Regions from separate parts of the Paenibacillus sp. Aloe-11 genome, predicted to be linked through region 1. Evidence: riboswitches for the same ligand, from Rfam matches in the RefSeq annotation. Region 1 holds a riboswitch; each other region holds the start of a gene.
What was found. A riboswitch is a leader RNA that binds a small molecule or an ion and turns the genes downstream of it on or off. The one in region 1 is predicted to bind cyclic di-AMP.
Positions count from the first base shown of each region.

Region 2: linked by a shared signal. The riboswitch ahead of WG8_RS00480 (C40 family peptidase) and the one ahead of WG8_RS22160 (3D domain-containing protein) in region 1 are both predicted to bind cyclic di-AMP.
Region 3: linked by a shared signal. The riboswitch ahead of WG8_RS29305 (hypothetical protein) and the one ahead of WG8_RS22160 (3D domain-containing protein) in region 1 are both predicted to bind cyclic di-AMP.
Region 4: linked by a shared signal. The riboswitch ahead of WG8_RS00085 (3D domain-containing protein) and the one ahead of WG8_RS22160 (3D domain-containing protein) in region 1 are both predicted to bind cyclic di-AMP.

Region 1 is NZ_JH601067.1:223,514-230,833, forward strand. It holds gene WG8_RS22150 (NADH:flavin oxidoreductase/NADH oxidase) at 1-162, opposite strand, end outside; gene WG8_RS22155 (polysaccharide deacetylase family protein) at 473-1,279, shown strand; gene WG8_RS22160 (3D domain-containing protein) at 1,476-2,144, opposite strand; cyclic di-AMP (ydaO/yuaA leader) riboswitch at 2,152-2,327, opposite strand; gene WG8_RS22165 (amino acid ABC transporter ATP-binding protein) at 2,597-3,319, opposite strand; gene WG8_RS22170 (ABC transporter substrate-binding protein/permease) at 3,306-4,769, opposite strand; gene WG8_RS22175 (M20 family metallopeptidase) at 4,918-6,099, shown strand; gene glgA (glycogen synthase GlgA) at 6,218-7,320, opposite strand, start outside.
Region 2 is NZ_JH601038.1:14,418-21,737, reverse strand. It holds partial or broken gene WG8_RS26120 (helix-turn-helix domain-containing protein) at 150-242, opposite strand; gene WG8_RS00495 (YwhD family protein) at 239-745, opposite strand; gene WG8_RS00490 (M1 family metallopeptidase) at 871-2,883, shown strand; gene WG8_RS00485 (hypothetical protein) at 2,895-3,722, shown strand; cyclic di-AMP (ydaO/yuaA leader) riboswitch at 3,967-4,104, shown strand; gene WG8_RS00480 (C40 family peptidase) at 4,110-4,610, shown strand; gene WG8_RS00475 (GNAT family N-acetyltransferase) at 4,838-5,335, shown strand; gene WG8_RS00470 (4a-hydroxytetrahydrobiopterin dehydratase) at 5,438-5,737, opposite strand; gene WG8_RS00465 (hypothetical protein) at 5,852-6,145, opposite strand; gene motA (flagellar motor stator protein MotA) at 6,333-7,127, shown strand; gene motB (flagellar motor protein MotB) at 7,120-7,320, shown strand, end outside.
Region 3 is NZ_JH601050.1:101,372-108,691, reverse strand. It holds gene kdpC (potassium-transporting ATPase subunit KdpC) at 60-785, opposite strand; gene kdpB (potassium-transporting ATPase subunit KdpB) at 842-2,872, opposite strand; gene kdpA (potassium-transporting ATPase subunit KdpA) at 2,926-4,602, opposite strand; gene kdpF (K(+)-transporting ATPase subunit F) at 4,745-4,822, opposite strand; gene WG8_RS29305 (hypothetical protein) at 4,978-5,373, opposite strand; cyclic di-AMP (ydaO/yuaA leader) riboswitch at 5,489-5,661, opposite strand; gene WG8_RS06565 (glutathione peroxidase) at 6,127-6,612, shown strand; tRNA gene WG8_RS06560 (tRNA-Leu) at 6,705-6,787, opposite strand; gene WG8_RS06555 (urease accessory protein UreF) at 7,051-7,320, shown strand, end outside.
Region 4 is NZ_JH601036.1:10,915-18,234, forward strand. It holds gene WG8_RS00075 (HD domain-containing protein) at 1-871, shown strand, start outside; gene WG8_RS00080 (TatD family hydrolase) at 914-1,684, shown strand; cyclic di-AMP (ydaO/yuaA leader) riboswitch at 1,886-2,087, shown strand; gene WG8_RS00085 (3D domain-containing protein) at 2,362-3,510, shown strand; gene rnmV (ribonuclease M5) at 3,658-4,203, shown strand; gene rsmA (16S rRNA (adenine(1518)-N(6)/adenine(1519)-N(6))-dimethyltransferase RsmA) at 4,211-5,095, shown strand; gene yabG (sporulation peptidase YabG) at 5,151-6,047, shown strand; gene veg (biofilm formation stimulator Veg) at 6,254-6,535, shown strand; gene WG8_RS00110 (small, acid-soluble spore protein, alpha/beta type) at 6,700-6,879, shown strand; gene ispE (4-(cytidine 5'-diphospho)-2-C-methyl-D-erythritol kinase) at 7,023-7,320, shown strand, end outside.

The sequences.
Region 1 (7,320 bases):
GAGTCCAGTGCCGCCTACCGCCCGGCTAACGTAATGGACATGATGCCAATCCGTTGGCTTTCCGTCCTTGGCCTCCACGCTGTATTGGCACATCGGGGGCATAACAATCCGATTTTTTAAAGCCAGCCCCTTTAATTGATAAGAAGTAAACAAGTCGGTCACTTTTATCCATCCTTCCTTCAATTCCATGTCTGTACAATTATGAATTGCATCTCCATTATACATCAGTTGTCACAGTATACCGAATCCGTTATCGGGCTAAAACCTGCTAAAATGCTGTTGTTTTCAGTCAGGTTAAGAAAATATGTACGTTTAGCTTCGTCATTTTCACTCATATCCATCATCATATGCTATCATCCCATTGCATATGAGCCTAACCCGATTTAGCGGCATAATTTTAATAGGGCAGGTGCATAATAGCTGAGAGCACCACTAGGTACCACGTACCACTGGACGGAAAGGGGGAATACATATGCCGTACAGAGGAGTGTTACCAAGTATGGCACTGTTACTAGCATTTACGAGTTTTCCTGTTCACGCGGATGTGCCTCCCAGCATCGGAGCGCACCATCCCAAGGAAGCGGCAGTTACTTCTTCTGTACATCAAAGTACAGACCGGACAGCTCCTACCTTAGGCATGCTGCGAAAAAAACATGCCGACATTTTTAAAATGTGCGGCCCGCATACCCGCCAAATTGCCTTAACTTTTGATGATGTACCCGATTCCAGATATACACCACAGGTTTTGGATGTTTTGCACGCGAACGGCATCAAGGCCACCTTTTTTATCGTAGGTCACCGCGCGGAGAGACATCCGGGTATCATCCGCCGTATTATCCGTGAAGGTCATGCGATAGGGAACCATTCTTATACCCATCCGGATTTCAGGAAGGCTACACCAGAACGCTTTCGCAATCAGATTACGAAAACAGAACGTATTTTACAAGCCAGCGCCGGTTTTCGTCCCAAGCTGATTCGTCCACCTTATGGCGAAATCACGGAGCCTCAAATCCAGTGGGCACGTCGCCATGGCTACATGATTGTCAATTGGAATGTAGACTCCCTCGACTGGAAGGGACTAAGTAAAACACAAATCCAGCGCAATGTGATCCCTGCTACCGGGCCCGGCTCCATTATTTTAATGCACGCAGGCGGAGGACAAAGCTCCAACCTGCAAGGCACAGTCCAGGCCCTTCCGGGTCTAATTCAGTCCCTGAAGGCCAAGGGCTACAAATTCGTTACAGTTCCCCGGCTGCTCCACACATCGGAACGGAAATAAAGGGGTTGTTTAAGGAGCGAGCACCGAACTAGATCAACCAAAAAGCTGTCCTGCCAGCAGATGCATTCTGCTAGTCAAGACAGCTTTTTATGTGTGGGCCTGTTTTAAACCTGATCCCATTTATTAAATTGTAAAATCTATGCATTAAGTTTACATAATATATATTATGTTCATTTATTCTGTGTTCAAGGCAATGTTATTTAGCAATAACGTATAATTTCACATTTTGAAAGCCAAAATCGTTCACAAATGATTTGCTGCCAGGAATAAAGATATCAATTCGCTTGCCTGTAATGGCACTGCCTTGATCGCGGGCGACGGCCACAAAAGAATGGTCTGGCAGGCCAGGGTGGGAATACCCTGTAACTAGTACCTTCGTTCCCATCGGAATTACGTTCGGGTCTACCGCAATCGTACCTAGCTTAAGCGGATTGCCGTAGTAGTCTACCGCGCCCCATTTGCCATTTTCATCACCTGCGGCAGAATACGCTGTAGCTTTAACATCAACTACTTTACTGTAATTGAATGTTTTGCCCCATGCTTTAATCGTTGGACCCTCATTTGCTGGTGCTGTCTCCTTAAGAAGCTGTGGCTTCGAATCCGAAGCAGCCTTCACACCTGTGTCGCCAGGCACCTTAATTTGCAGACCTGCATATATGTTGCCCGGGGCAATATTCGGGTTTGCCTTCGTCAGTTCGTCTACCGATACTCCATAACGTTGAGCAAGCAAGAAGAAGGTATCGCCCTCTTTGGCAGCATGTAGCGAAGCGGCATTCGCTACTCCGGCTGTTTGTGCCAGCCCTGCAATAGCTGCGGCAAGCACCGCAAATTTCATGGTTTGTCCAATACGTTTCAGATGTTTCAAAAGATATGTACCTCCTCTGTTATGCCTGCGAAGTTAGCTGTCGGATTCGGACTCAGGAGAAGCCCTATGCTTTTTTGCAATTCACCCCTAGGCAGCTTCCATTCCTATCCGTCTTATGACGAATCGGAATGACTGCCGTTGTTACGTCCCCCGCACTTCCCATAGTTTTGGTCCAAGCATTCGGCGTATATCATGAGCTTTATGCTGGCCCGGCAAGTTTTGGCTTACTGCATAATATCACAATTTTGTAACCTTATCTGCATGAAAATGTTGGGAACCTTGAACATCATACTATATTCATTACAATTTTGTCACTATGAAATCGGTATCTGTTACGAAAATATGGGGAAATAGTGACAGAAAAAGAAAAATCCCTCCTGTCAGACATAGGACTGTGGTCAAGACCCTATTGACTGCGGAGGGGTTGCTTTATAACTTAATGAATCAATTCGTTACAACACTTTGGCAAGAAAATCTCGGGTGCGTTCATGGCTTGGTGTACCAAAAACCTGTTCTGGTGTCCCTTGCTCCACGATTTGGCCCTTATCCATAAAGATGATCCGATCCCCTACCTCACGTGCAAAACCCATTTCATGCGTGACAATCACCATCGTCATGCCGCCTTCAGCGAGCTTTTTCATTACATCGAGAACTTCCCCAACCATTTCAGGGTCCAAAGCAGAAGTAGGCTCATCGAACAGCATCACGTGCGGCTGCATCGCCAAAGCGCGTGCAATCGCAATCCGTTGCTTCTGACCCCCTGATAACTGGTTCGGATAGGTATTCTTTTTATCCTCAAGCCCAACGGTACGCAGGAGCTCCAACGCAATTTTCTCTGCTTCCTTGTTGGACTGACCTTTAACCTGTATTGGTGCAAGTGTCAGGTTTTGCAGCACTGTTTTATGCGGGAACAGGTTAAAATGCTGAAACACCATGCCCATTTTCTCCCGAGTCGCATTAATGTTATGGCCACGGGCCGTTATCGGCTCGCCCTCAAACAAAATCTCGCCGTCTGTCGGCTGCTCCAGCAGATTCATACAACGCAAAAACGTACTTTTTCCCGAACCACTGGGACCGATGATAACGACAACTTCCCCTTTGGCGATTTCTATATCAATTCCCTTTAAAATTTCGTTTTTGCCGAACGATTTACGCAGTTGTTTAACGGTGATCACTGGCTCTCAACTTCCTTTCCCATAAACCCAGCAGCTTGGACAAGCTGAATGTCATTACAAAATAAATAGCGGCCGCGATTAAGAATGGACTTAATCCTTCGTAGGTAATATTCTTGATGACCTGGGCCTGATACATAATATCCACCATACCTATAGTGGAAATAATGGACGATTCTTTAATAATCGTAATAAATTCATTACCGATTGCAGGCAAAATAGACTTAAAGGCTTGCGGTAAAATAACATGACGCATAGCTTTGCCCCGTCCCATACCGAGCGAGCGGGCAGCTTCCATCTGACCACGGTCTACCGCCTGAATACCTGCACGGAAAATTTCAGCCAAGTATGCCGAGCTATTCAGTGACAACGTAATTATACCGGACTGGAGTGGCGTAAAATTGACACCCAGCGTCAGAGCAATCCCGTAGTGGATGATCATGAGCTGCACCAGCATAGGTGTACCACGCAGTACCTCAACGTAAGTCGTCCCCAACCACTCAATAATACGTATACCGCTCATTCGCAGCAAGGATATAATCAAACCAATGACAAATCCGAACAGTACTCCGAGCGCAGACAGCAACAGCGTGTAGCCAATTCCTGTAGCGTATAAGCTGCGATATTTCCAAAAAATATCAACAATACTATTGGAAGAAACCTGACGATCGGCAGACAGGGCACTCGCTTCTGTCGAAAACTTCTCAATAGAACCATCTGCTTTCAAGCGAGCGAGCGTTTTATTTACAGAGGCTAGCAGTTCTGTATTCCCCTTGCGAATACCTACGGCTGTCTCTGCTCCCTCATCCTCAGGCACCGCCTTGGCAAGCGTTACAGTACCGTCCAGTGTGTATCCTTTGGCAACTGTATCCTCAATCACGACAGCGTTGATACGATTTGTCCGCAGCTGAAGCACCAGGTCGGATATTTTATCCAGCGAGGTTACAGAGGCATTGGGCACTTTTTGAGCGATTTCTTCCTGGATACTGCCCTTTTGCGCGCCGAGCTTCTCGCCTTTCAGAGCCGCCATCGTCGGATATTTGTCCTTATCCTCCGGGCGTACCATTATGACTTGCTTGGAGCGGTAGTATACGTCGGAAAAATCAATGCTCTTTCTGCGTTCATCCGTTGGTGTCATACCGGACAGCACCAAGTCTACGCGCCCACTTTGCAGGGCAGGCAGCAAGGAGTCGAAGCTCATGTCCTCGGGGACCATCTCCGCACCCAGATCCTTGGCGATTTCCTTGGCGATTTCAACATCGAACCCAACAATGGTATCCTTACCGTTAATAACTTTATGAAACTCATACGGTGGAAAGTCGGCACTCATGCCCACTACAAGTTTTTTTTGTGGCTTTGCTTCCGTTCCATATGCAGTGAGCATGGGAAGGCCAGCCAACAGCAAGATAACCGCCGTCAAAATCAGGGCGGTAAAACGATATAGCTTTTTCAATCTTTTTTTCTCCCCTTAAATTCTTTATAATAAATAAGATTGTGTCATTATAAATGAATATGCATGATTATGCAATGAATGTTATAGTACAATTTCAGCGTATCTGACGCAGTACCTACATTACAGCTTATATAAAGGAGTTTTCAACATGGATTTTAAACAGAGCATTCAGCAGACCATTGAGCAGCATGCCCAGCGCTTTAAGGACATTTCGTTATTTATTGGCGCGAATCCTGAGCTTGGTAATGAGGAATTTCTGGCCGCTGCCCGTTTAAAAGAAGAACTCGTCTTTCACGGATTTGAGGTTCAGGCACCTGTGTTGGGCATAGAAACAGCCTTTATTGCAACTTATAAAGCAGCCAAGCCCGGACCAATTATCGCTTTTCTGGCGGAATATGACGCTCTGAAAGGACTCGGACATGCCTGCGGACACCATTTGATCTGCATGATGAGTACCGGAGCTGCCGTCGGTCTCAAATCCGTCATCGATGAGGTTGGTGGAGAAGTACGGGTATATGGCACACCTGCCGAAGAAACACGCGGTGCAAAGGTTCCGATGGCCGCTGCTGGATTGTTTGATGATTGCGACATAGCACTTATGACGCATCCCTATGACCACTACGAGAAATCAGGTAAATCGCTGGCAATGGATGCTGTACAATTTGAATTTTTTGGTCAATCTGCTCACGCGGCGGCCAGTCCGCATGAAGGCATTAACGCACTGGATGCAGTGATCCAAACGTTCAACGGCATCAATGCGTTTCGCCAACAGGTGAAAAGTACAGTACGTATCCATGGCATTATCAATCATGGTGGGCAGGCAGCCAACATCATTCCAGATTACGCTTCTGCCCAGTTTTATGTGCGAGCGGCTACACGTCATGAACTGAACACGCTGACCCGCCGAGTTATTCAAATTGCCGAAGGAGCGGCTTTACAAGCTGGATGTCGGCTGGAGACCTCCAATTACGAGACTTCTTATGATGAAATGGTGACTAACCGCGTGCTTTCCGATACCTTTACTGCAAATTTGGTGCAGACCGGAATTGCACTAGAGGACATAACGGAAGGTGAAGATCACGGCTCCATGGATATCGGAAACGTATCGCTGCATTGCCCTGCCATTCATCCGTACATTCAAGTTATTGACGAGAAGCATGCCCTGCATACACCTGAATTCCGCGATTTGGCGATGCAGGACCGGGCTATGGAAGGAATGCTCCTGGCGGCGAGAACCTTGGCATGGACTGCTTGTGATGTCATCACGAACCCTGAACTGCTGGCACAAATTAAAGAAGAATTCGCTCTGTTAAAAAACGGAACTTCTTAAGCTTACTCCTCTTTCTTTCCAGAAAGGAGCAGCCATATATGAACCCATTCTACAGCCAAAAGGGACATTCCTCAGCCATCACTGGCTAAAGGGATGCCCCTTTTTTAGTCAAATTCAATCAATCGGACTTTGTTAGCGAACGGTAAATATCCATATACGCTTCGGCTGACACATCCCAGCTATACTCTCCTGCAAAAGCCGTCTGTGTAAGTCTGGACCAATGCTCAGGCAGGCGATAAAAATCAACAGCACGACGAATCGTATGCAACATGTCATGTGCGTTATAGTTCGTGAAACTAAAGCCGTTTCCTTCCCCTGTGGATTCATTGTAAGCTTGCACGGTGTCGTTCAGCCCACCTGTTTCTCGCACAATTGGAATACTTCCATAACGAAGCGCCAGCAGTTGGCTGATTCCGCAAGGCTCAAACCTCGACGGCATCAAAAACATATCGCTTGCAGCATATATTTTTCGTGACAAAGGCTCGCTGAAGGTAAGCTGCGCTGACATTCTAGCAGGATGGCGCCCCGCCGCCTCCCGGAACCAGTGCTCAAAGGCAGGATCTCCTGTGCCCAGCACGACAAATTGAATATCATCATAATATAAAATCTCGTCAAGCACTCTGGTTACCAGATCAAGCCCCTTCATATCGACAAGCCGGGTGACCATGGCCATTAAAGGCACATCCGAACGAATCGGTAGCCCCAGTTCCTTTTGCAGGCCAATTTTGTTTTCCTTCTTCTTGGCCAAACTGGTACGATACTTCGTATAAATACGATTGTCCGTGGCAGGATTATAGCTTGTGGTATCAATTCCATTCACAATCCCTGACAGGCATCCCTGCTCTCCCAGCTTGTGAAGCAGACCCTCTAACCCATATCCGTAAAACTCCGTCTGGATCTCCTCAGCATAGGTTGGACTCACAGTTGTGACATGATCCGAGTAAGTAAGTCCCCCCTTCATAAAATTCAATCTGCCGTAATACTCCACACCCTCGGGGGTAAAATAGCTACCATCCAGGTTCAGCAGTTCTGTTAAGACCTCATATGGAAAATCCCCCTGATACAGCAAATTATGTATCGTAAACACCGTGCGAATTTCGCTGTAAAAGGGCAAATGGCGATAATCAGCATGCAGAAGCAGCGGAACCATGGCTGTATGCCAGTCATGACAATGCAGAATATCCGGGCGAAAATCCAGATCAGGAAGTATTTCCAAAACGG
Region 2 (7,320 bases), on a different contig from region 1:
ACCTTACTGCCGACTGCTCTTTAAGCAGTGGTTGTACACTGGAGTCGTGTTGACGCACGGCTCCTTTACTATTCTTATCTCAGTATAGCTCATTTTATTACGTAAATACAGTTTTTTTCTTCAAAAGTTTTACTGATTGCTCTGCTATTTTACTTGTCCAGTACATACTCTATGAGGTCTGAAAGCTTACAATTGAAAGCATCACAAAGCTTAAATAAGGTTTCCAATTTCGCTTTTCTTACCCTTCCAGCGCCTGCTTCAATTCCTCAGGCGAAGCGTCCCACCATTCCTCGTTATGGGAGATCAGCAGGCTTTTGAGCGCTGCTTTATCCTCACTGCCGAGATCCTCCAGCATGAAACGACGCTTGAGCGCGTAATCCATACGGTTGACGTGATCGGCGAGAATTTTCCAGCCGCGTTTGGCTTCGTCGTCAATCAGCATCTCGCAAGCTGTCGCGCCGCCATACATACGTCCTTCGGGCGTGCGATCCACGGCTACCCATACCAGCCATACCTGGCGTCCGTTCGGTACGTCCTCTTTATTCGTAGAGAACTTGATTCCACGCTCCACTTTACTTTTGGCATGCATGGCACCAATATCAATTTTCGCCTCTCCCTGGTCAATGATGACAGGAGACATGCTGTTCAGATCGATTGAGCCTGCACCGAAGCCCTTATGTTTACTCTTGCCACTGACAATGTTCAGTGCAATCTGTTTTTTGCCGTCCGGCTGATTTTCACTCATGCGTCACTAGGCCTCCATTTTCCGTCTTCACACTCTATCCTACACTACAAATATTTTAACTAATAATCTCCCGAAAGCAAACATATACATGCTGTAGATGCTTGTCAACGGGAGGTATCCATTGTATGACCCCAGCACGCACCAAAATCGTTTTATTGTCTACACTAGCCCTCGGTCTCCTCGCAGGGACGTTATGGTTTGCCTGGCAGCCACAATCGCCATCCGATCCGCAATCCATAGGCCAACCAGCACACGGCTCCCAGTCTGAGTCTGCGCTTGCGCCAGATACGGGCAAGCCTTCAGGGGCAAACATCCTGGCTGAGCTGCCCAAGAATCCTCCACAGCCTGCCTCAGAAATTCTCAGCAAAAGGGTGGTGGAGTATCACATTGATGTGTCCCTGGAAGAAGGACAGGTTTTGCGAGGTACAGAGACAATGACCTGGAAGCATCCGGGGAAGAAAACCGTGAACGATCTGTATCTCCATCTGTACCCGAATGCCTTTTCTTCCATGGATACCACCTTTATGAAGGAATCCGGGGGCAAGCTGCGCGGAGACACCATGCCCAAGGACGGCTTCGGCTCCATGACGCTGACTGAGCTCAAGACGGAAGACGGCTTATCCCTTCTGCACCGTACTCAATATGTACAACCGGATGACGGTAACGCAAATGACCGCTCGCTCATGAAGGTGCGTCTGCCCAAGCCGGTACGAGGTGGCGAAGAAATTACACTATATATGAAGTTTGAGGTCAAGCTGCCTGCCATTTTCGCACGGATGGGTGCGACAGATGATTTTGTAATGGCAGGACAGTGGTTTCCCAAGCTCAGCGTTTATGAGACTGCAGGACAGCGCGGGCGTGCCGAGGAGGGCTGGAATCTCCATCAGTATCATGGCAACTCCGAGTTTTATGCCGATTTTGGAATTTACAGCATACGGATTCGAGTACCTGAAACGCACATCGTAGCCGCAACCGGTTTTCCCACTCGCGGAGCAGTCCGGCAGAATGGACAAAAAATATATCAATTCTATGCCGATGACGTGCACGATTTTGCCTGGGCCGCTTCACCCAACTTTGTAACCGTAGAAGAACCCTTTTCTTCTGCTGAAGTCCCCGGTGTCAAAATCAAGCTGTATCTCGACCCGTCGCACAAGGAACTCAAGGGACGCTATTTGAGCGCAGCCAAAGCCGCCCTTTCGTATTACAGCAAATGGTACGGGCCTTATCCATACTCCACCCTGTCCATCGTGGTTCCACCCAAAACAGGCAATGGCGCCGGAGGTATGGAATATCCGACATTGATCACGGCCGCCGCCGCAGATAACCTGAACCCCGGCTATAACCTGGAGCGGACATTAGTTCACGAAATTGGACATCAATATTTCTACGGGATGGTAGCCAATAATGAATTTGAGGAACCGTGGCTGGATGAAGGCTTCACCTCCTATGCAGAGGAACGACTTATGGAGCAGGAATACGGGCTCACCCCCAACTTGCCGCTACAATCAGGCCAGATAGCGTCTCCTCAACCGCTAAACCGCGAGTCATGGAAGTATGGCTCCTCTGCTGCGTATGGGCAGAATGCCTACTCTCGAGGCAAGCTGGTACTGCAGGGCATTGAACGTCAGGTCGGAATAAAAAAAATGGATCGCATCATGCGCACTTACGTCCAGACGTACCGTTTCAAACATCCGTCATCACAGGATTTTCAACGTATCGTTGAGAGAGTCACCGGACGCTCATGGAGCCACTATTTTGAACAATATGTATATGACGGCCAGATGGCGGACTTCTCGGTGGATCGCATCACGAACCACAAGCTGGAGAAAGGGTATGAAGCGGTCGTGACGCTGAGCAAAAAAGGTGCGGATTATCCCAAGATCCCCGTTCAATTTACCTTCAAGGATGGGACAACGATATTCAAGGCCTGGGACGGCACGGGTAAAAGCACAACTTATCGGCTCAAGAGCGCCTCTCCCGTTTCATACGTGACCATTGATCCGCTATATACCATTGCGCTGGAAAACAAGCATATCAACAATAACCTGAAGGCCGAACTGAACGAAAGGCAGCAAACTCGTTGGAGCGTAAGTGTAACCAAGCTGTTGGAGACACTGCTTGGAAGTCTGTCATGGTGAGGTGTCTATAGATGCGGACGGTTATAAAAGAAGGCTGGGCGCTTGTGCGCATACAATTTTATATTGTCATTATTCTGTTTCTGTATCAGCTGCTGTGGGGAGTATTTCTCTACAGGCTGGTGCAATCCGCCGTTATCCCGCTACTGCTGCGCTACCCCGATCAGGGGCATAACGAGTTGGGCAAGACCTTGTTCTGGATGGAAAGCCAAATTGCCCTCATGGACAACCGGGAAGTGCATATATACTTGTGGGTACTACTGGGAGCGACGGTGCTGCGTATGCTGATCACTCCCTTCATTAGAGCCGGAATATACCAAAGTCTGCATACCCATACGACCGAGCCGCAAAGCCTATCCTTCTTCCGCGGGATGAAACGTCACGGCTTGTCGTCGATGCTCTATTACGCCATCGAGCTGGGGCTGCTGCTGCTTCCCGCTATCTGGGTGATGCCGAGGCTCTACCCTATTGCAGCAGGAGCGCTGCAATCTCCCTCTTACCTTCTGCATATGTTGCCCTATGCCATCGGATGGATCGCATATGGCTGGTTCATCCGGCAGTGCATCCTGTACATGCAGCTGGGCACCGTCGGTGGTCACGCCATACTGTCGTCCTTGCTCGCCTTTTTTCGCCAGATCGTCCCAGCTATTGGCATATCATTTTTGCTGGGTGCTTGTGTGCTGCTTGTCTTCGCTCTATTCGGCACCGTGGCAATGATTTGGACGGGTATGCTGGCACTCATTCTCCAGCAATCGTATCATTTTGTTACCAGTCTGGTCAGACTGTGGCACATCAGCTCTCAATACCGGCTGTGGCATACCGATATTTCCAGCAGAAGCTGAGCTCTGTCGAAAAATCTCTGTTCATCCCTACACAAACGGCACCTAACTGCATACTTTTAACAAAATCTGTTCCTGAGATATCAGGGACAGATTTTTTTTGTAACTTTTTGCGATGAAACATTTGCCAAAGCCAGCGGACTTTGTTACAATAGTCGCAGTGAACTGATAGTAACAACTTTGTAATCTTTATTGTAACCTTTATCTCAAAAGCTCGTTATAGTGAATACGCTCTCCAAGGTGCACATCATAAGTTAAGCCTAATTCCTGGCACCTGGGAAGCGGGGGAACCAGTTTGGGTGAATTGATCTCGCAACAGAGTGGTCATAGGGGAACCTTCTACCGAATCCTTAAGCTAACCTCGCAGGCATTGGAAGGGGTATATTTTTTTTGAAGAAGAAGCTAACGATCGCAGCCATGGGTCTTGCCATTGCCTTTACATCTTTTACATTCGGTGGCGGCAGTGCATATGCAGACTCTAAGATGGACCAGATCATCCAAGATGCCAAAGGAACAAGCTACAGAAGCGGAGGCACTACACTCGAAGGATTCGATTGCTCCGGCTTCACAATGTATGTATTTAACAAACTGGGAATTAAACTGCCGCATCAATCTGGTTCACAATTCAAAATGGGATCTTCCGTATCCCGCGATGAAATGAGACCTGGAGATCTGGTGTTCTTTAACACAACAGGGAGAGGCATTTCCCATGTAGGTATCTTCGTAGGTGAAGGGAAATTCGCTCACTCCTCGTCTTCACGTGGTGTAGTAGTTAGCTCACTGAACGAAAATTATTATGCTAACCGTTATGTCGGTGCAAAAAGAATTATGAGTACTGACGCTTACCACGCCGTAGCTTCTGAAACTCCTGATGACGACAATGTAGAATAACTGACGCATAGCAAGCTAACCTTAGCCGCAATTTGATTCTGGCCGGAATCGAATTGCGGTTTTTTATGTCCCCAACATCAGCAATGATTATGATTACTAACGAACTGACATCTCAAAAGGTTTCAATTTTAGCGAACGATGAAGTAAACATGCTTGCCATTCCTCTGTAACTTGTCTACAATCTGTTGTTAACAGTTTAAGTACCTGTAAAAGGAGGATGTGAAGACATGCCTGCCTCAATATCTAATTTTCGGATCGTACCGATGGACGAGCATCAGGCAGCTGCAATCTGTGAATGGCGCTATGATCCACCCTACAATATCTACGGCTGGCTGCCCTGGGAACAAATGAAGGCGCTGGAAGTCGAATTTGGGAATCCCACACTTCGTCAAGAGCAATATGTTGCCGTACTGGATGAGGAGGGCAAGCTGACGGGATTTGCGCAATATTTCCCTATGGTTGGTGTAACCCGGCTGGGTCTTGGAATGCATCCCGACAGATGCGGACAAGGCAGGGGTTCCGATTTTGTCCGTGCGATTGCTGAGGAAGCCAGACGGCGCAATCCACAGAATGAAATTGATCTGGAGGTGCTCACCTGGAATGAGCGCGCCATCCGGGCCTACAAGGCAGCTGGATTTGAGCTTACAGATACCTATGAACGACTGACTCCGGATGGCAAAAAGCCATTTTATTGTATGGTATATCAGCCCGACCACCAGAGCTAGGCTCTATGATAAAAGCGCCTTCGGCATACAACTTCTCTGTTGTATAGCGAAGGCGCTTTTATCATCATCCAGCAGATCATTACTGACTTAATGACTGCATGCTTAATGACTGCTACGCATTTTCTCAAAAGCTTCATTATATTGTTGGGCTTCCTTAATATCCACGGCCATAATACCGCCATCATCCCATGAGGTCAAACGCAAAGTCACGGTCTTGTAATCAATCGTAATAAACGGATGATGATTGAATGCTTCAGATATAGCAGCAACCTCATCCACGAATGCAATCCCTTTCATAAAACTGGAAAAATTATATTTCCGAACGATCCAACGTCCTTCCTCCAGTTCCCAGCCCTCCAATTTCTCCAGATGTGCTTCAATCTCTTCTTGTGTAAAAGGCATATTACGACTCCTCCCCATTTATACGGAAGCCTTTCAGCCGCTTATGCGGCCAAAACTACAATATAGTGGTGTACATATTACCACGGCCCCGTTGATAAATCCATAAGATGGCCTTCAAATTAAAGGGACCGACGTTAGCTCCTCATCTCCAATGAGAACATAGATCCGGTGCTGCTCTGGCTCATAGATCACAACGCCGCTGCCCACAGTAATAACAGGCTCTGTACCCAGCGCATAAAACAAATCCTCCGCCAACGCCTCGTTGACCTCCTGACGTCCCGCCGGGTCCAGCCTGTCCCAATCTTCTGCTTCCATTTCAAAAAATTCATAGCTGTCTGGAATGCGGCCTACAGCCTCTGTCAATTCGTTCAAAATTTGTTCATACTCCCGTCCATGCTTCACTCCCATACCGTTTCCTCCAATTGTTCCGCCATTCAATACATAATCACTTTATTATACCGGAAATTCGCACTTAACAAAAAAGGGAGTTTTGTCGATAAATATTATAATCCGTCTCATAATGACACGCTTGGGGCAAGGACGACCCCGGCGGCATGAAAGGATTCAAAATCTATTCTCATGGATGAGGTGTATCATGCAAATTACAACCATTATTGGACTTGTGCTCGGGCTTTTGTCACTGGTCGTCGGGATGATCCTGAAGGGCGCGCCAGTCGTCAACTTGGTCAACAATCCCGCTGCTTACATGATTATTTTTGTCGGAACAGCAGCAAGTATATTCATGGCGTTTCCGATGGATGACATGAAACGGGTGCCAAAGCTGTTTAAAATTATTTTTACCCAGCAGAAATTGCTGGATCGCAAGGAGCTTATCACTACATTTACCGAATGGGCATCCATTACCCGTCGTGAAGGTCTGCTCGCGTTGGAATCCAAGGTCGAAGAGATCGACGATCCCTTTATGCGCGGCGGTATGCGTATGATTATCGATGGTAATGATCAGGAGTTCGTACGCGATGTTCTGATGGAAGACATTAACGCTACCGAAGATAGACACCGCGCCGGCGCACTGATTTTCTCCCAGGCTGGTATGTATGCTCCAACCCTTGGGGTACTCGGTGCGGTCGTAGGTCTGATCGCGGCATTGGCCGACCTTAGTGACATGGAAAAGCTGTCTCACGCCATCGCTGCGGCCTTTATCGCAACGTTGCTGGGTATCTTTACCGGTTATGTCCTGTGGCATCCAATGTCAAATAAGCTGAAACGACTCTCCAAAAAAGAGGTTGAGTTGAAGCTGATGATGGTCGAAGGCTTGCTCTCGATCCAATCGGGTATCTCTACTATTGCCATCAGCCAAAAGCTGGCGATCTTCTTAACTCCTACCGAACGGGCTAGTATGACCCAGAAGGATGGCGATTCCAGTGAGTAAAAAAAGACATGAACCGCATGAAGAACATGCAGACGAAAGCTGGCTGTTGCCATATTCCGACTTAATGACCCTTCTGCTGGCACTATTCATCGTCTTATTCGGTATGAGCTCGCTGGATGCCAAAAAATTCGAAACTATGGCTCAATCCCTGAGTGCGGCTTTTAGCGGCGGCACAGGCGTGCTGGATCAATCG
Region 3 (7,320 bases), on a different contig from region 1:
TGCTATAAAGCTTAGTTCTTCCTATTTACTCTACTCTCTATCATTCCGTATGGCCAGTTTCACCGCTTGGCAGGCGCTATCTTCATTTGCGCTTCAAGCGCGAGGTTCAGCTTGAGCACGTTCACACGCGGTTCTCCGAATACTCCGGCACTACGGCCTTCGGTTTGCGCCTCCACCAGTGCTTTCAGTTGATCCTGCGCGATTCCCGTCAAGCTGCTAATACGTGGAATTTGTACCTGTGCCGCTTGTGGCGAGATATGCGGGTCCAGACCGGAACCGGAGTTCGTAATCAGATCCACCGGAACCTCGCTAACCGGCACATCCGGATTTTGTTTCTGCCAAGCGGCAATGGAATCCTTGACTCGCTGTATCAAGGCCGGATTGGACGGCGCGTAGTTGCTTGAGCCTGAACCAGCCCCGTTATAATCAACACTGGATACCCGACCTTGGAAAAACGCAGGATTGGCAAAGGATTGCCCAATCAGTTCAGAACCGACTACCCGTCCCTCCGCATTCTGCAGCATGCTGCCGCCCGCCTGCTGCGGAAACAATACCCGTGCCACTCCTGTGCTAACGAGCGGATATGCCAAGCCGCACAAGAGGATCATCAGCACCGAGGTTCGCAAAGCGACTCCAATAACCGTGCTTCCCCGCATCTCCTGTCTCTCCGGCTGCCCCTCCGACCCAGTCCTCGTCTCTGCGGGGTTGCTATGGTCTCGTCCGGCAGAACCGGCTTTCTCGTGTGCAGCAAATCTGCGCCCAGACATACGATAAAACCCACTCATGTTGCTCACCCTTTCCGCTTCCATTGTATCTGAAATGCATCCTTTTACAGGCCGCCTTAAATCCATAAATGCACCAGCAAATCAATGGCCTTGATGCCGACAAACGGCACCACCATACCGCCCAAACCGTAAATCAGCAAATTCCGTCCGAGCAGGCGGTCCGAGCTCATTGGCTTATACTTCACACCCTTCATCGCCAGCGGAATCAGGAGCGGAATAATAACCGCGTTAAAAATCAGCGCCGACAAAATAGCGGACAGTGGAGAGCCAAGCCCCATGACGTTCAAAGCACCCATTTGTGGAATAGCCAGCATGAACATCGCCGGGATAATGGCAAAATATTTGGCAACATCGTTCGCGATGCTAAACGTTGTCAAAGCGCCGCGTGTCATGAGCAGCTGCTTGCCGATGGCGACCACCTCAATAATTTTGGACGGATCGGAATCCAGATCCACCATATTGGCGGCTTCCTTGGCCGCGACCGTGCCGCTGTTCATGGCAAGACCAACATCCGCCTGCGCCAGCGCAGGAGCATCATTGGTTCCGTCTCCGGTCATGGCCACCAGCTTGCCTTGTTCCTGCTCACGGCGGATAACCGCGATTTTATCCTCAGGCTTGCTTTCAGCTACAAAATCGTCCACACCTGCTTCCCGTGCAATGGTAGCGGCAGTCAGCGGATTATCCCCGGTACACATAATCGTGCGGATACCCATTTCCCGGAGCTGATCGAACCGCTCCTTCATGCCCGGCTTCACTGTATCCTTCAAATAAATAATGCCGTATATCCGATCATCCAGCGCAACCGCCAGCGGTGTACCTCCTTCAGAGGCCACCTGATTCGCTTTTTCCTCCAGATCAGCTGGAACCCTGCCGTTTTGCGATATGATCCAATGCCGAACAGAGTCCACTGCGCCCTTGCGCACCTTTCGTCCATCGGCCAGGTCCAGACCACTCATGCGGGTTTCCGCCTTGAACTCGATAAAGGCTCCGCCTGCCGCCAAGGATTCATCCAGCGTGTACTCCTGCTTGCGCATCAATTCCAGCACCGAGCGTCCCTCAGGTGTCTCGTCCTTCATTGAGCTCATCGCTGCCCACTTTACCAGCTCTGCCTTCTCCACGTCCCCTACAGGCACAAATTCACTCGCCATCCGGTTTCCGAAGGTGATGGTACCCGTTTTGTCGAGAATCATCGTGTTGATGTCCCCGGATGCCTCTACCGCCTTGCCTGACATCGCCAGCACGTTAAACTGGGTGACCCGGTCCATACCGGCAATCCCAATCGCCGACAGCAGCCCTCCAATTGTGGTCGGAATCAGACAAACCAGCAACGAAATCAAGACTGGTACAGGCAAATCGATGTTAAAATGGCGGGCGATCGGAGCCAGCGTGACCACCACGATCAAAAAAATAATCGTCAAGCTGATCAGCAGCGTGTTCAGCGCAATTTCATTCGGCGTTTTTTGCCGCTGTGCCCCTTCCACGAGCGAAATCATTTTATCAATAAACGTTTCGCCCGGCTCTGCCGTAATCCGCACCTTGATGCGGTCACTAACTACCCGTGTCCCGCCCGTTACCGAGCAAAAATCACCGCCCGATTCCTTGATGACCGGAGCTGATTCCCCTGTAATCGCGGATTCATCCACCGAAGCCAGTCCTTCAATAACCTCGCCGTCCCCCGGAATCATCTCGCCCTGGGACACGAGCACAATATCCCCTTTACGCAGCTCGGTTGAGCTCACCACCTGAATGTCATTTCCGACAAGCTTGGTGGCCTGTGTATCCTGCTTGGATTTTTTCAAAGAGGCAGCTTGCGCCTTCCCCCGCCCCTCCGCGAGCGCTTCAGCAAAATTGGCAAAGAGCAGCGTGAACAGCAGAATAACAAAAACAGCCAGGTTAAAGCCCATTTCCTTGTCAGCTCCAAAATAACCGGGAAACAGCAGCATCAACAGCACAACCAGTGTGCCGATCTCCACGACGAACATGACGGGATTTTTCATCATGAGCATCGGATTTAATTTCATAAAGCTATCCCTGATCGCATGCTTCAAGATGCTTCTGTCCAGCATGCGTTTACGTTGTTCCTTCATGATCAAGCACCCCGTTCATCCATTCTCAATTTCTTCTTCATGCTCATTCTTCATCACATGGTCAAAAATTCAGCTACAGGCCCCAATACGATGACAGGCAAAAAGGTCAACGCACCAATCAACAGAACAACTCCGATCAGAATGGCCCCAAACAGCTTGTTGTCCGTGCGCAGTGTGCCCGTCGTCACTGGTGTCGGCGCTTTGGCATTCAACGAAGCCGCTACAGCCAGCAATGCAATCATGGATACATATCGTCCAAAGAACATAACCATCCCTGTTGTTAAGTTCCAGAATACGTTGTTATCTGCAAGTCCTTCAAACCCTGACCCGTTATTTGCCGCAGATGACGCATATTCATAGAGCACCTGAGTCAGCCCGTGATATCCGGGGTTTGTGACCGCATCATACCCCCAATGACTCATAAAAGCGAGCGCAGTCGGCGCCAGAATGAGAAACGGATGTACCAGTATGGCAATCGCAATCAGCTTCATTTCCTTGCCTTCAATTTTCCTACCCATAAATTCCGGGGTTCTTCCGACCATCAGTCCGCATATAAACACACCCAGAATCGCGTACATCAGCATGTTCATCAGCCCGACACCCTTGCCGCCGAAAATGACGTTTAGCATCATTTCACCCAAAGCCGCCATACCACCCAGCGGGGTCAGTGTGTCATGCATATTATTGACCGAACCTGTCGTTGCCGCTGTCGTCACCGCAGTGAATAATGCCGATTGTCCAATGCCGAAGCGAACCTCTTTCCCTTCCATGCTTCCCTGCGAAGCATCCACACCCAGCGCCTGTATCAGCGGATTTCCCGTCTTTTCAGACACGTACGTAACGGACAGAAAAATAAGGAACAATACCATCATCGAGCTAAAAATAATCCAGCCCTGCTTGCGATTGCGGGCAAACAAGCCAAAGGTATACGGCAGTGAAGCCGGCATTACCCACATCGCTAAAATCTCCAGAACGTTCGTCCAGGGACTTGGATTCTCAAAAGGATGCGCAGAGTTGGCACCCGCATAACCGCCCCCGTTCGTCCCCAAATGCTTGATAGATTCCATCGAAGCAATGGGCCCCAAAGCAATCTGCTGCTGTGTTCCGCTCAGCGTCGTAATATCCGCCGTAGGCTGCAGCGTCTGTGGTACTTTCAATCCAACTAGTACCAGCGTAAGCACAAAGGCCAGCGGCAGGAAAATCCGTATAATCGCCTTGATAAAATCCTGAAAAAAATTGCCCATTCCTTCACCGCGCCGCGTCAATCCTCTCATAAAAGCCGCAGCAACAGCAAACCCGGAAGCCGCCGAAGTGAACATCATCATCGTGACAAACGCCATCTGTGTCAGATACGTAAGTCCGCTTTCTCCGCTATAATGCTGGAGATTCGTATTGGTCATAAAGCTGATTACCGTGTTTAAAGCCAATGACGCTTCCATATTGCCGTTTCCAGCCGGATTCCCGGGAAGCATTCCTTGCAAACGCAGTAGCACATAGCTGATGACCACAAGCACGACATTGGTCGCAAGAAAGCTCATAACATACGTAGTCCAACGCATATTCTCCAGCTTTTTCAAGCCTACTAGCCTATAAATCAGCTTTTCCGTTCCACCGAAAATTCGATCCGTCCGATTCGGTTCATTCGAGAATACATGATACATATAGGTGCCCACTGGCTTTACCAAGAGCAGCAATATGACAAGCACAATTCCAATTTGCAGCAGCTCCATCGTCTATTCCTCCTTAAAATGCTCCTGCGCATGTGGAACAACAGACCTGACCCAGACCAACAAGCGAGTGCACACGTTTGCGCCAAACCCGCTACCTGTGATACCGGATCTGCTGTTCCTGCCCGTTTCCTCTTATAGCGATTTAAAACTTTTCAGGGTTCAGGAGCGCATAGATTAAATACACCAACACCATAGCCGTGAGCACAAGCACAACAATCATCCTCTTCGCCCTCCCTTAGAGGTCTGCTCATTGCACCAGCGTACAAATAGCAGTATCGCTCCATAACTCACAGCCAGCACGAGCAGCATGTATATATCCATCATGTTCAAGCCCTCCCGTATCAGTCCTCAAATCAATAACTATGTTATAAGCGCTTATCCGTTCAGCAGAAAACCCACCTCTCCGTTCAATGTGTAGATCACATGATCCGCTCCCAATCCCCGATAAATTCCTTGTGGATTACAGCCGTGCGTGATGACATAGATCAAATCCGATGTCAGTGGCCGGCATATTTGCAGGAAACGGCAAGTCAGATTCATACTGTTTTCGAACAAATACACGCTACCAATTTCTTTTTTGGGAAAATTCCATTTTCCCGCTTGCATCGTATTGATGCGCACAATGTGCTCCACACCCATTTTTTTGAGCTGTCGTTCCTCCTGAGCGCTATTGGTGAGTACCGCAAACGCCAGTTTTTTGAACATGAGCAATTTCACAAAACTTCTGCCCGCTTCATTCGGTGCAGTGACGATAATTAACCGACCTTCCATCAGTAGCTCCTCTCCCGGTATAAAAAGACAACAAAAAGAAGCCAAAGGAAAAAGGCTTTCCTCCGGCTTCTTACATATCCATGATAAAATAAACCATGGCTGCACACGGCGGTTTGTTGCCTCTCCCTGTACGCTTACGAGGTTAGCTGTCGGATTTGGACGTGAGAGTCGCCCTATTTCCGGCACTTGGCCGGAAAATTCACCCCATGAGATTACGGCTTCCAAAGCCGTATACATCCCGATTGGTTCCCCCGCTTTTGCAACTGCAAAATTCAGCGATTAGACAATTCGTTGCTGCTTCATTCTTGTTAATTTGAAATTACGTCTTGAATCATACACCCGCGCAAGGAACACTGTAAAGCTCACCAACGGGGTTATAAATCGTCCTTTTAAGCATAGAAGATCAATAATAACGCTTACAATACGACTATGCTTCTCCCAGCTCCTTTAATCTCGGTTTTTCATGCCTTTTCGAAAATGAAAGGCATGTCAATATTGGCGTAAGGAGAGCAGTTTTGTCCTTTTTTTGTAAAAGCGAAAGAAAATGTGCTATATACACCAGATAAACGCCGATTGAACCTGCTTTTACGCTGAGAAACGCCGCAATTCGCTCCATTTGCAGCGCAATTTGCCGTTTTGAACAAAATACGATTTTACAGTATTAAGAAAACTCATTACATCTATTGTAGGCTTGCAACCTTTCATAAAATTGCTTACAATTTAATTGTAGAATATCGAATTAGGAGGGATACCATGACCATTTATGAATATGGTGCCAAAACCCTGCAAGGAAAAGAAATCCCGTTATCCATATATGAAGGGAAAGTTCTGCTCATCGTGAACACAGCCAGTAAATGCGGGCTAACTCCCCAATATAAAGCGCTACAGGAGCTATACGACCAGTATCATGAGCAGGGGCTCGAAATTTTGGGATTTCCCAGCAACCAATTTGCCAAGCAAGAGCCGGGTTCCAGCGAGGAGATTTCGGAGTTTTGCCAGATCAACTACGGAGTTTCCTTTCCGATGTTTGCCAAGACAGATGTCAACGGTGATCAGGCACACCCTTTATTTCGCTACCTTACCAAAACAGCTCCAGGCGTATTAGGCTCCAAAGCGATCAAGTGGAATTTTACGAAATTTTTAATCACACGCGAAGGTAGCGTATTTAAGCGCTATGCACCACAAACAACTCCGGATAAGCTGGCAGGAGATATTGAAAAGCTTTTGCAGGAAAAATAAGATTCGATTAAAACAAAAAAGCATCCCTTCACACAAAACGTGTCAGGATGCTTTTTTTATTTTTGCTATTTGTAACCGTATCTTCCATATAATGCGGTCGAGAGGACTCGAACCTCCACGGGCGTACGCCCACTACCCCCTCAAGATAGCGTGTCTGCCATTCCACCACGACCGCAAATCATAATGTTTTGAGGCAACAGATTTATTATACTCCCTTAGCTTATATTTGTAAACCCAAATTTAATAATTATTTATTGCGTAATATTAAATAACATATTAGAGCTATAAAATTATTTAATTTGACATTTTAGCAAAATAAATGTGAATATATATTACATAATACTTTAAGTTATTCAAATAAACTCAACTCATATGTTAAATAATATAACACAATATTTCGATTCAAGGAGGCGAACTACCCTGCACAAAGGCAACCGCTTGCTAAATTACGCATTATTGTTGGACCCTTCCCTACCCGTTGGCGGCTTCACCCGTTCTTATGGATTGGAGGAACTATTCCATAACGGACGTTTGACCTGTATGCAAGACCTGGAACATTACATGCGGAACGAATTGTATCCTCAATTCACAGCGCTTGACGGTATGGCGATCAAAAGCCTGTATGTCGCCATTCAACAAGAGGATGGTTGGCGTATCGCCCTTATTGATAAGATGCTGCATACCCAACGCTCCTCTCTGCAACACGCG
Region 4 (7,320 bases), on a different contig from region 1:
GGTCGATGAGGAGCTTCCACAAAAGGTGGCTGCGGTCATTGCTAAAACGTATGACAAGCCAATCGTTGTCAATTTGGTAACCAGTCCGCTGGATGCCGATCGTATGGATTATCTGCTGCGGGATGCTCATTCGACAGGTGTCAACTACGGCACCATTGACTTGGATCGTATTTTGCGGCTGCTGCGCCCACATAATGGGAGAATCGTCGTAAAGGAGTCTGGCATGCATGCGGTAGAGGATTATTTGATGTCACGCTATCAGATGTATTGGCAAATTTATTTTCATCCTGTAACACGCAGCTCGGAAATCCTTTTGCGTAAAATTTTCAAGCGGGCGAAGGAATTGTTTAAAAACGGATATGAGTTTGGTTTTCTGTTGGACCCGCTTCCGGACCTTCTGAAGGGAGACCTTACAGTAGAACAATATCTGATGCTCGATGAGTCTCTGATTCAGACGGTATTTGGCCAGTGGAAACGAGAAAAGGACGACATTTTAAGCGATCTGAGCACTCGTTTTATGGATCGTAAATTGTATAAATATGTAGAGATTGATAATATGGATACAGATACCATTGACAGTATTCGAGGAGCTTTGGCTGAAGCTGGTCTGCACCCGGAATATGATCTTGAAATTGATTTTCCAACCGATCTTCCTTATGATGTGTTTCGGAAGGGTGGCTCGACGGACAATCAGATTCTACTGCTTGGACGTCAGGGTGAGGTGAGAGAGATTTCCGAAGTTTCAGAAATTGTGCGCTCAATTAGTGGCATTCACCGAGGGAAATATCATATGTATTATCCCCAAAATAAATTGAATGGGGTAAAAGACAGGCTTCCTGCCGAAATAAGGAATTATTTTGTCAAACAATAGACAACTGTATAACAATGAAAGTAAAAAAAGGAGATCAGTAACTTGGAATTATTCGACACTCATACTCACTTGGATGCGCCGCAATTTGACGAAGACCGTGAAGAAGTTATAGCGCGTGCTGTCGAATCGGGAGTAACCCGGATGATTAATATCGGATTTAATCGTGAGACGATTCCATCCACGATGAAATTGGTCGAGACGTATGATTTTATGTATGCGGCAGTCGGATGGCATCCTGTGGATGCCATTACAATGCAGGAGGGCGACCTGGAGTGGATTGCATCGTTATGCAGTCACAAAAAAGTTGTAGCCATCGGGGAGATTGGTCTGGATTATTATTGGGATACATCACCGAAGGATGTACAGCACCGGGTGCTTCGGAATCAAATTGGTCTGGCTCGGGAGCTGAATATGCCCATTGTTGTCCATAACCGGGATGCGCATGAAGATATTATTAAGATTTTACGCGAGGAAAAAGCGAGCGAGGTTGGCGGAGTCATGCACTCCTTCTCCGGAAGCTGGGAGACAGCTAAAATGGTGCTGGATATGGGCTTTCACCTTTCCTTCGGTGGGCCAATTACGTTCAAAAATGCAAAGCAGCCCAAAGAGGTGCTTGCACAGGTTCCGCTGGATCGTCTACTCATTGAAACGGACGCACCTTATCTGACACCTCATCCATTTCGTGGAAAACGAAATGAGGCTGCACATGTGAGACTGGTGGCAGAGGCTGCCGCCCAAATCAAGGGGATCACAGTAGAGGAATTGGTGTCCATAACGACCCAAAATGCCTTGGAACGATTTGACATCAGATGAGAAAGAGAAGAAACCAACCAAAATAATGAGATAGACGGAGCTAATCATGAATTTGTTGCAGGAAACTCGAGAATATTACAATATTTTAACCGAATATTTTGGAAAATGTACTTGAAACCCGCTTTACAACATGCATAGAAACAGGATATCATCTTTTCAGTGAATTGTTGATTGAATGTAAACTCCAACAAGTCATTTCATGAACCAGTCTCGCTGAGTCCCTTTTACAGGGAACGGGGGAACCGGTATGGCTTACTGCAAGTCCGTCAAGCCATATTTCGATTTCTTTCTGGGTCTTTGGGGTGAATGTGAAGGCGACCGCCATGAGCGGTTGACCCAAGCTAGGGCGACTCTCTACGTCCGAACCCGACAGCTAACCCCGTAAGCGTAAACAAGAGAGAAGCCATCTCGTGCATGATTTTTCCGCATATTCACTACATGCTGGAAGCCACGAAAGAGCTCTCTAGTCTCTTTCTCTGGCTTTTTTTGTTTGTGAATAAAAGAAAATCTGTCATCATACTGTGGTTAAACAGGGGAGGACAGCATGCCGCGAAGACGGGTACATGGTGCAGGACAGTCGCATTACGGGCTTGTCTTGTAGAAAATCTGTTATAGTCACGTCAAATCTCAACTATGTCTTACTCTAGACGGCGGGCTATGTAAGGAGGACGGAGGAAATGGGCATTTTCCAAAAAGAGGAGACCCATGAGTCACGCTCATCCAGCATGTCTTACGTATTACGTTGGAAGAAGGAAAATGTGCGCCAGGCTGCTTTGGTCGCTATTTTTCTAATTGCACTAACGATTATGATTTCAATTCTGGTGTACACTCAATCTAAGAAACAGGTCTTTTTTGTCATCAATGGTAAGGCATCTGCGGTAGAAACCCGGGAATCCAAGCTCCAGGATTTGCTCAATGAGCATTCCATTTCACTGCAGCCGCATGATACGATTTCTATGCCGCTGAACGGAGCCATACAGGATGGGGATCGCGTAATCATCAAACGTGCCAATCAAGTTAAAGTGACCTCAGGCAATGAGACGAAAAAGCTGTACACAACAGAAAATACAGTAGAGGGTGCCATTCGCACTTCGGGCTATAAATTATCGTCAAATGACAAGGTTTACCCTGCGCTCGATGCTTCTGTTTCGTCTAACATGGACATAAAAATCGTCCGCGTGAAGAAACAGCAGGTCGAACAGAAGAAACAGGTGCCTTATCAGGTCATCAAAACGTCCGATCCGAGTCTCTATAAGGGCGATAATCGGGTCCTCCAAAGCGGTAAATCAGGTGTTGTCGTCCAGCACGTTCAGAAGGTATACCATGACGGAAAATTGGTATCCAAGCAGCTGGTCAACAAGGAAGTCGCACAGAAGCGTGTGGATAAGGTAATTGCGGTAGGAACGAAGAAAAAACCGGTCGTTCTGGCTGCTTCTGTCGGTCCGGAAGATACCGGTAAGGCAACACAGGTGAGTTCGGGCAATGCTGTCCGTAAAGCTGGTGTAAATTTTAAATACAGCAAAGTATTGCAGAACGTCTCCATGACGGCGTATTCCTCACAGGAGCCGGGTATCGGTACACGTACGGCTTCCGGTACACGTGTCACGGAAGGACGGACCATCGCTGTCGATCCAAGCATCATTCCAATCGGTTGGTGGGTGTACATTGAAGGGGTGGGCTTCCGCCGTGCGGAGGATATCGGTGGCGCCATTAAAGGCCACAAAATCGATGTGTATTATGAGAGTTTGAGCCGGGCTAACCAATTTGGTCGCAAGCACGGTAAAACTGTATATGTAATCGGACCGGTAAAGCCTGAAATCAACTAAAACGGCTTGTGTATGTTCAGGGCAATGCGATAGTATTAACATCATAGTTATGCCATGCTAAGAAGAGGATATCCTCTTCTTATTTTGTTTTCAAAAGCAGGGAAAGATAAATATAGCATGCTGTGTAGCAGTGGAGGGAAACGTAAAATGATCAAGGAAGTGATCGTGGTCGAGGGTCGGGATGATACAGTGGCTATTCGTCGTGCTGTTGAAGCGGACACAATAGAAACTGGCGGCTCTGCCATTAATAAAATGACGCTGCGCAAAATTGCATTGGCGCAGGAGCGGCGGGGTGTCATTATTTTGACTGATCCCGATCATGCAGGGGAACGCATCCGCAAAATTATCGCCTCCAAGGTACCCGGCTGCAAGCAGGCCTTTATACCCGAGGCGGAAGCGACGCGTAAAGGAGATATTGGGGTGGAGAATGCTTCACCAGAGGCCATCAGACACGCTCTCGCACGAGTACATACGACGGTGGAAGGAGCCGATCCGCTGATTGAGTGGGCGGATTTGATTGACGCCGGACTGATCACCCACCCAAATGCTGCTGCGCGCCGTATGGCACTCGGCAATATACTGGGTATTGGCTATTGCAACGGAAAGCAGCTGCATAAACGGCTCGCTGTATTTCAGATCAGCCGTGAGGAATTCGCCAGTGCGCTGGCGCAAATCGAAAGTGAAGGATTGTGATATCCGTATGACAGGGATTCAAGATATAGCAACACCGCGCCGTACGAAGGAAATTATTCAACGGCACGGTTTTTCGTTCAAAAAGAGTTTGGGCCAAAATTTTCTGATTGATCAAAATATTCTGAACAAGATCGTGAGTGCTGCCGGATTGGATGACACCAAGGGTGCACTTGAGATCGGTCCCGGGATTGGTGCTTTGACCGAAAAGCTGGCGCAATCGGCCAAGGTCGTAACTGCTGTCGAGATTGATCAGCGGCTGCTGCCTATTCTCGAGGAAGTGCTGGCTCCTTATGAGCATGTGAAGGTCCGTCACGGGGATGTGCTAAAGCTGGATTTGCGAGAGGTGTTCGCCTCTGATTTTGCAGGGGTCAGTAAAGTGAGCGTGGTGGCTAATCTGCCGTACTACGTTACTACACCGATTCTGATGAGGCTGCTGGAGGACAAGCTTCCTCTGGAGAATATCGTGGTCATGATCCAAAAGGAAGTGGCTGAGCGTATGGCTGCGTCTCCAGGTACGAAGGATTATGGCAGCCTGAGCATTGCAGTGCAATATTATAGCGAGCCTGAGTTGGTCTGCATCGTGCCGAATACGGTGTTCATTCCCCAGCCGAATGTAGAATCGGCAGTGATTCGTCTGCGTGTGCGAGAAACCCCTCCGGTGGAGGTGGTGGATGAGAAGCACTTTTTTGAGGTCATTCATGCCGCTTTTGCCCAGCGTCGCAAAACGATCTCCAATAACTTGAAAAGCCGCTTCTTCACCAAAGAGAACAGGGACGCGCTGGAGCCGTTGTTGCAGCAGGCTGGTATTGAACCTTCCCGTCGGGGAGAAACGCTAAGCATTGAGGAATTTGCGCGTCTCAGCGCTGTGCTGCTGGAAGCCGGGATTTCCTAAGCTGTAACCAAACTGTGCATTCACCCATACGATATAGGAGGGGTGATACAGTGTGATGATTTTAGGAGACTTGGTCGTTCGAAAATCGTATGGCGGAGATGTCACGTTTCGCGTCGAGGACATCCAGCGGGATAAAGCGATCATCAAGGGGACGGAATTTCGGCTGCTGGCCGATTCCCCTATGAACGATCTGGTCAAGGTGCCTGCGGAACAGATTAGCGGTAAGACTCGGCAGGCCCATATTAAGGCTGGAGAGTCTCTTAATCTGTTGCAGCAGGCAAGACAGCGCCAAGCTGCCCGCAGTCAGGCGGCTCTGATTGGGGAGTGGAGTGATCCGGTAGAGTCGACATACTTTGAAATGCCCGGTAAGGTGCTTCATCTGGATGGAGACCCTGGCTACTTGAAAAAATGTCTCAGCCTATATGAGCAGCTCCGTGTTCCCGCAGAGGGGCATCACGTTCACGAATCGGCGATGGCCGACACGTTGTACCGGCTGCTTCCCCGCATCCGTCCGGATATCGTAGTTATTACTGGACATGACGGTGTATTGAAGCAGCCGCAGCCTTATGACTTGTACAGTCTGAAAAGCTACAAAAATTCGCAAAATTTTGTGGCGGCGATTCAGGTAGCCAGACAATATGAACGCCATCTGGATTCACTGACGATTGTAGCGGGGGCGTGCCAGTCCCATTTTGAGGCACTGCTGCGTGCAGGAGCGAATTTCGCCAGTTCACCGGGACGAATCCTGATTCATGCGCTGGACCCGGTTTACGTGGCTGCCAAGGCGGCCTTTACGTCAATCCGTGATACGGTCAACATGGGAGATCTGTTCCATCAGACGATCAGCGGCAGCCGTGGAGTGGGTGGTATCGAGACTCGGGGAAGTTATCGCATCGGCCTGCCCAAGCTTGAAAATTTGTCGACCCTTAAAGTAACGCCTTCCGCTATCTAGAGTTTGAACGTGTTAATGCTGGATAAAATTTGCCTGAACAAAAGCCTCTGTAGACAGGGGCTTTTTGTCATTTTTATAGGCATCGTTCCTGTTCGCAAAAATTTAAATTGACAACTTATTTTTTGTGTTGTTATAATATTTAGCTTGATTTGACAATCTCTCTAAAATTCGTTATAATGGACAAGGAAAGAGGTGGTCGTTAGGCAATGGCAAAAAATACGCTGTTGGAAATCAAACGCAGTCTCGACGCACATGTAGGGCAAAAAATTTTGCTGCGGGCTAACGGCGGACGCCGTAAGACCGTCGAACGAACTGGTGTCTTGGAAGAAACGTACCCTTCTGTTTTTATCGTCAAGCTGGATCAGGAGCAACAAACGTTTAAACGCGTCTCCTACAGCTATGCTGACATCCTTACCGAGTCGGTGGAGGTCACTGTATATGATCCCGACTCCCATACAAGTGTAGTCGAGTATTTTGAAGCACCTTAATTGGTGTTACGTAATTTATACCAGCTTTGCAGGTTTAACGGCGGCCTCGTCATTCCAGATGACGAGGCCGTTTTGTATATGTGGAACAGGATAAAGCTTGGCATCTCTGCGCATACTAAGGCGGGAATGATCTTCCTTATTCCATTGCCGAAGGAGGCGTATGCATGAGCCGAAGAAGACGGAGTGTTATGTCGGAGGAGCTAAAGTACGAGCTGGCCAAGGATCTCGGGTTTTACGACACGGTCAAGGAAGAGGGCTGGGGAGGCATCAAGGCCAAAGATGCGGGTAATATGGTCAAGCGGGCCATTCAGCTTGCGGAGCAGGCAGCTTCCCGCAAATCGTAATCATCGGTGGTGCTATGAAAAAGCGGGGATATCCGGTCTGTACCGGGTAATCTCCGCTTTTTTGAACCTCATGACTTGACACGCTGAGTCTGATATAATATGTTAAGCTGTCTTGAGGGAAAAGTTGAAGGTGGGTGAACGCCTTGAAAATATACGAAAAAGCACCGGCGAAAATTAATTTAATGCTTGATGTTTTACACAAGCGGAATGATGGATATCATGAGGTCGAAATGATCATGACCATGGTCGATCTGTCCGATCGTTTGACGATGTCCGAGTTACCGCGTGATACCATTATTATTTCAAGCCAGGCCGGGTACATACCGTTGGATGAAAAGAATTTGGCCTTTCAGGCTGCACGTCTGATTAAGGAACGTTATAACGTGTCTACGGGGGTGCATATCCATTTGGATAAGCATATCCCGGTGGCGGCAGGATTGG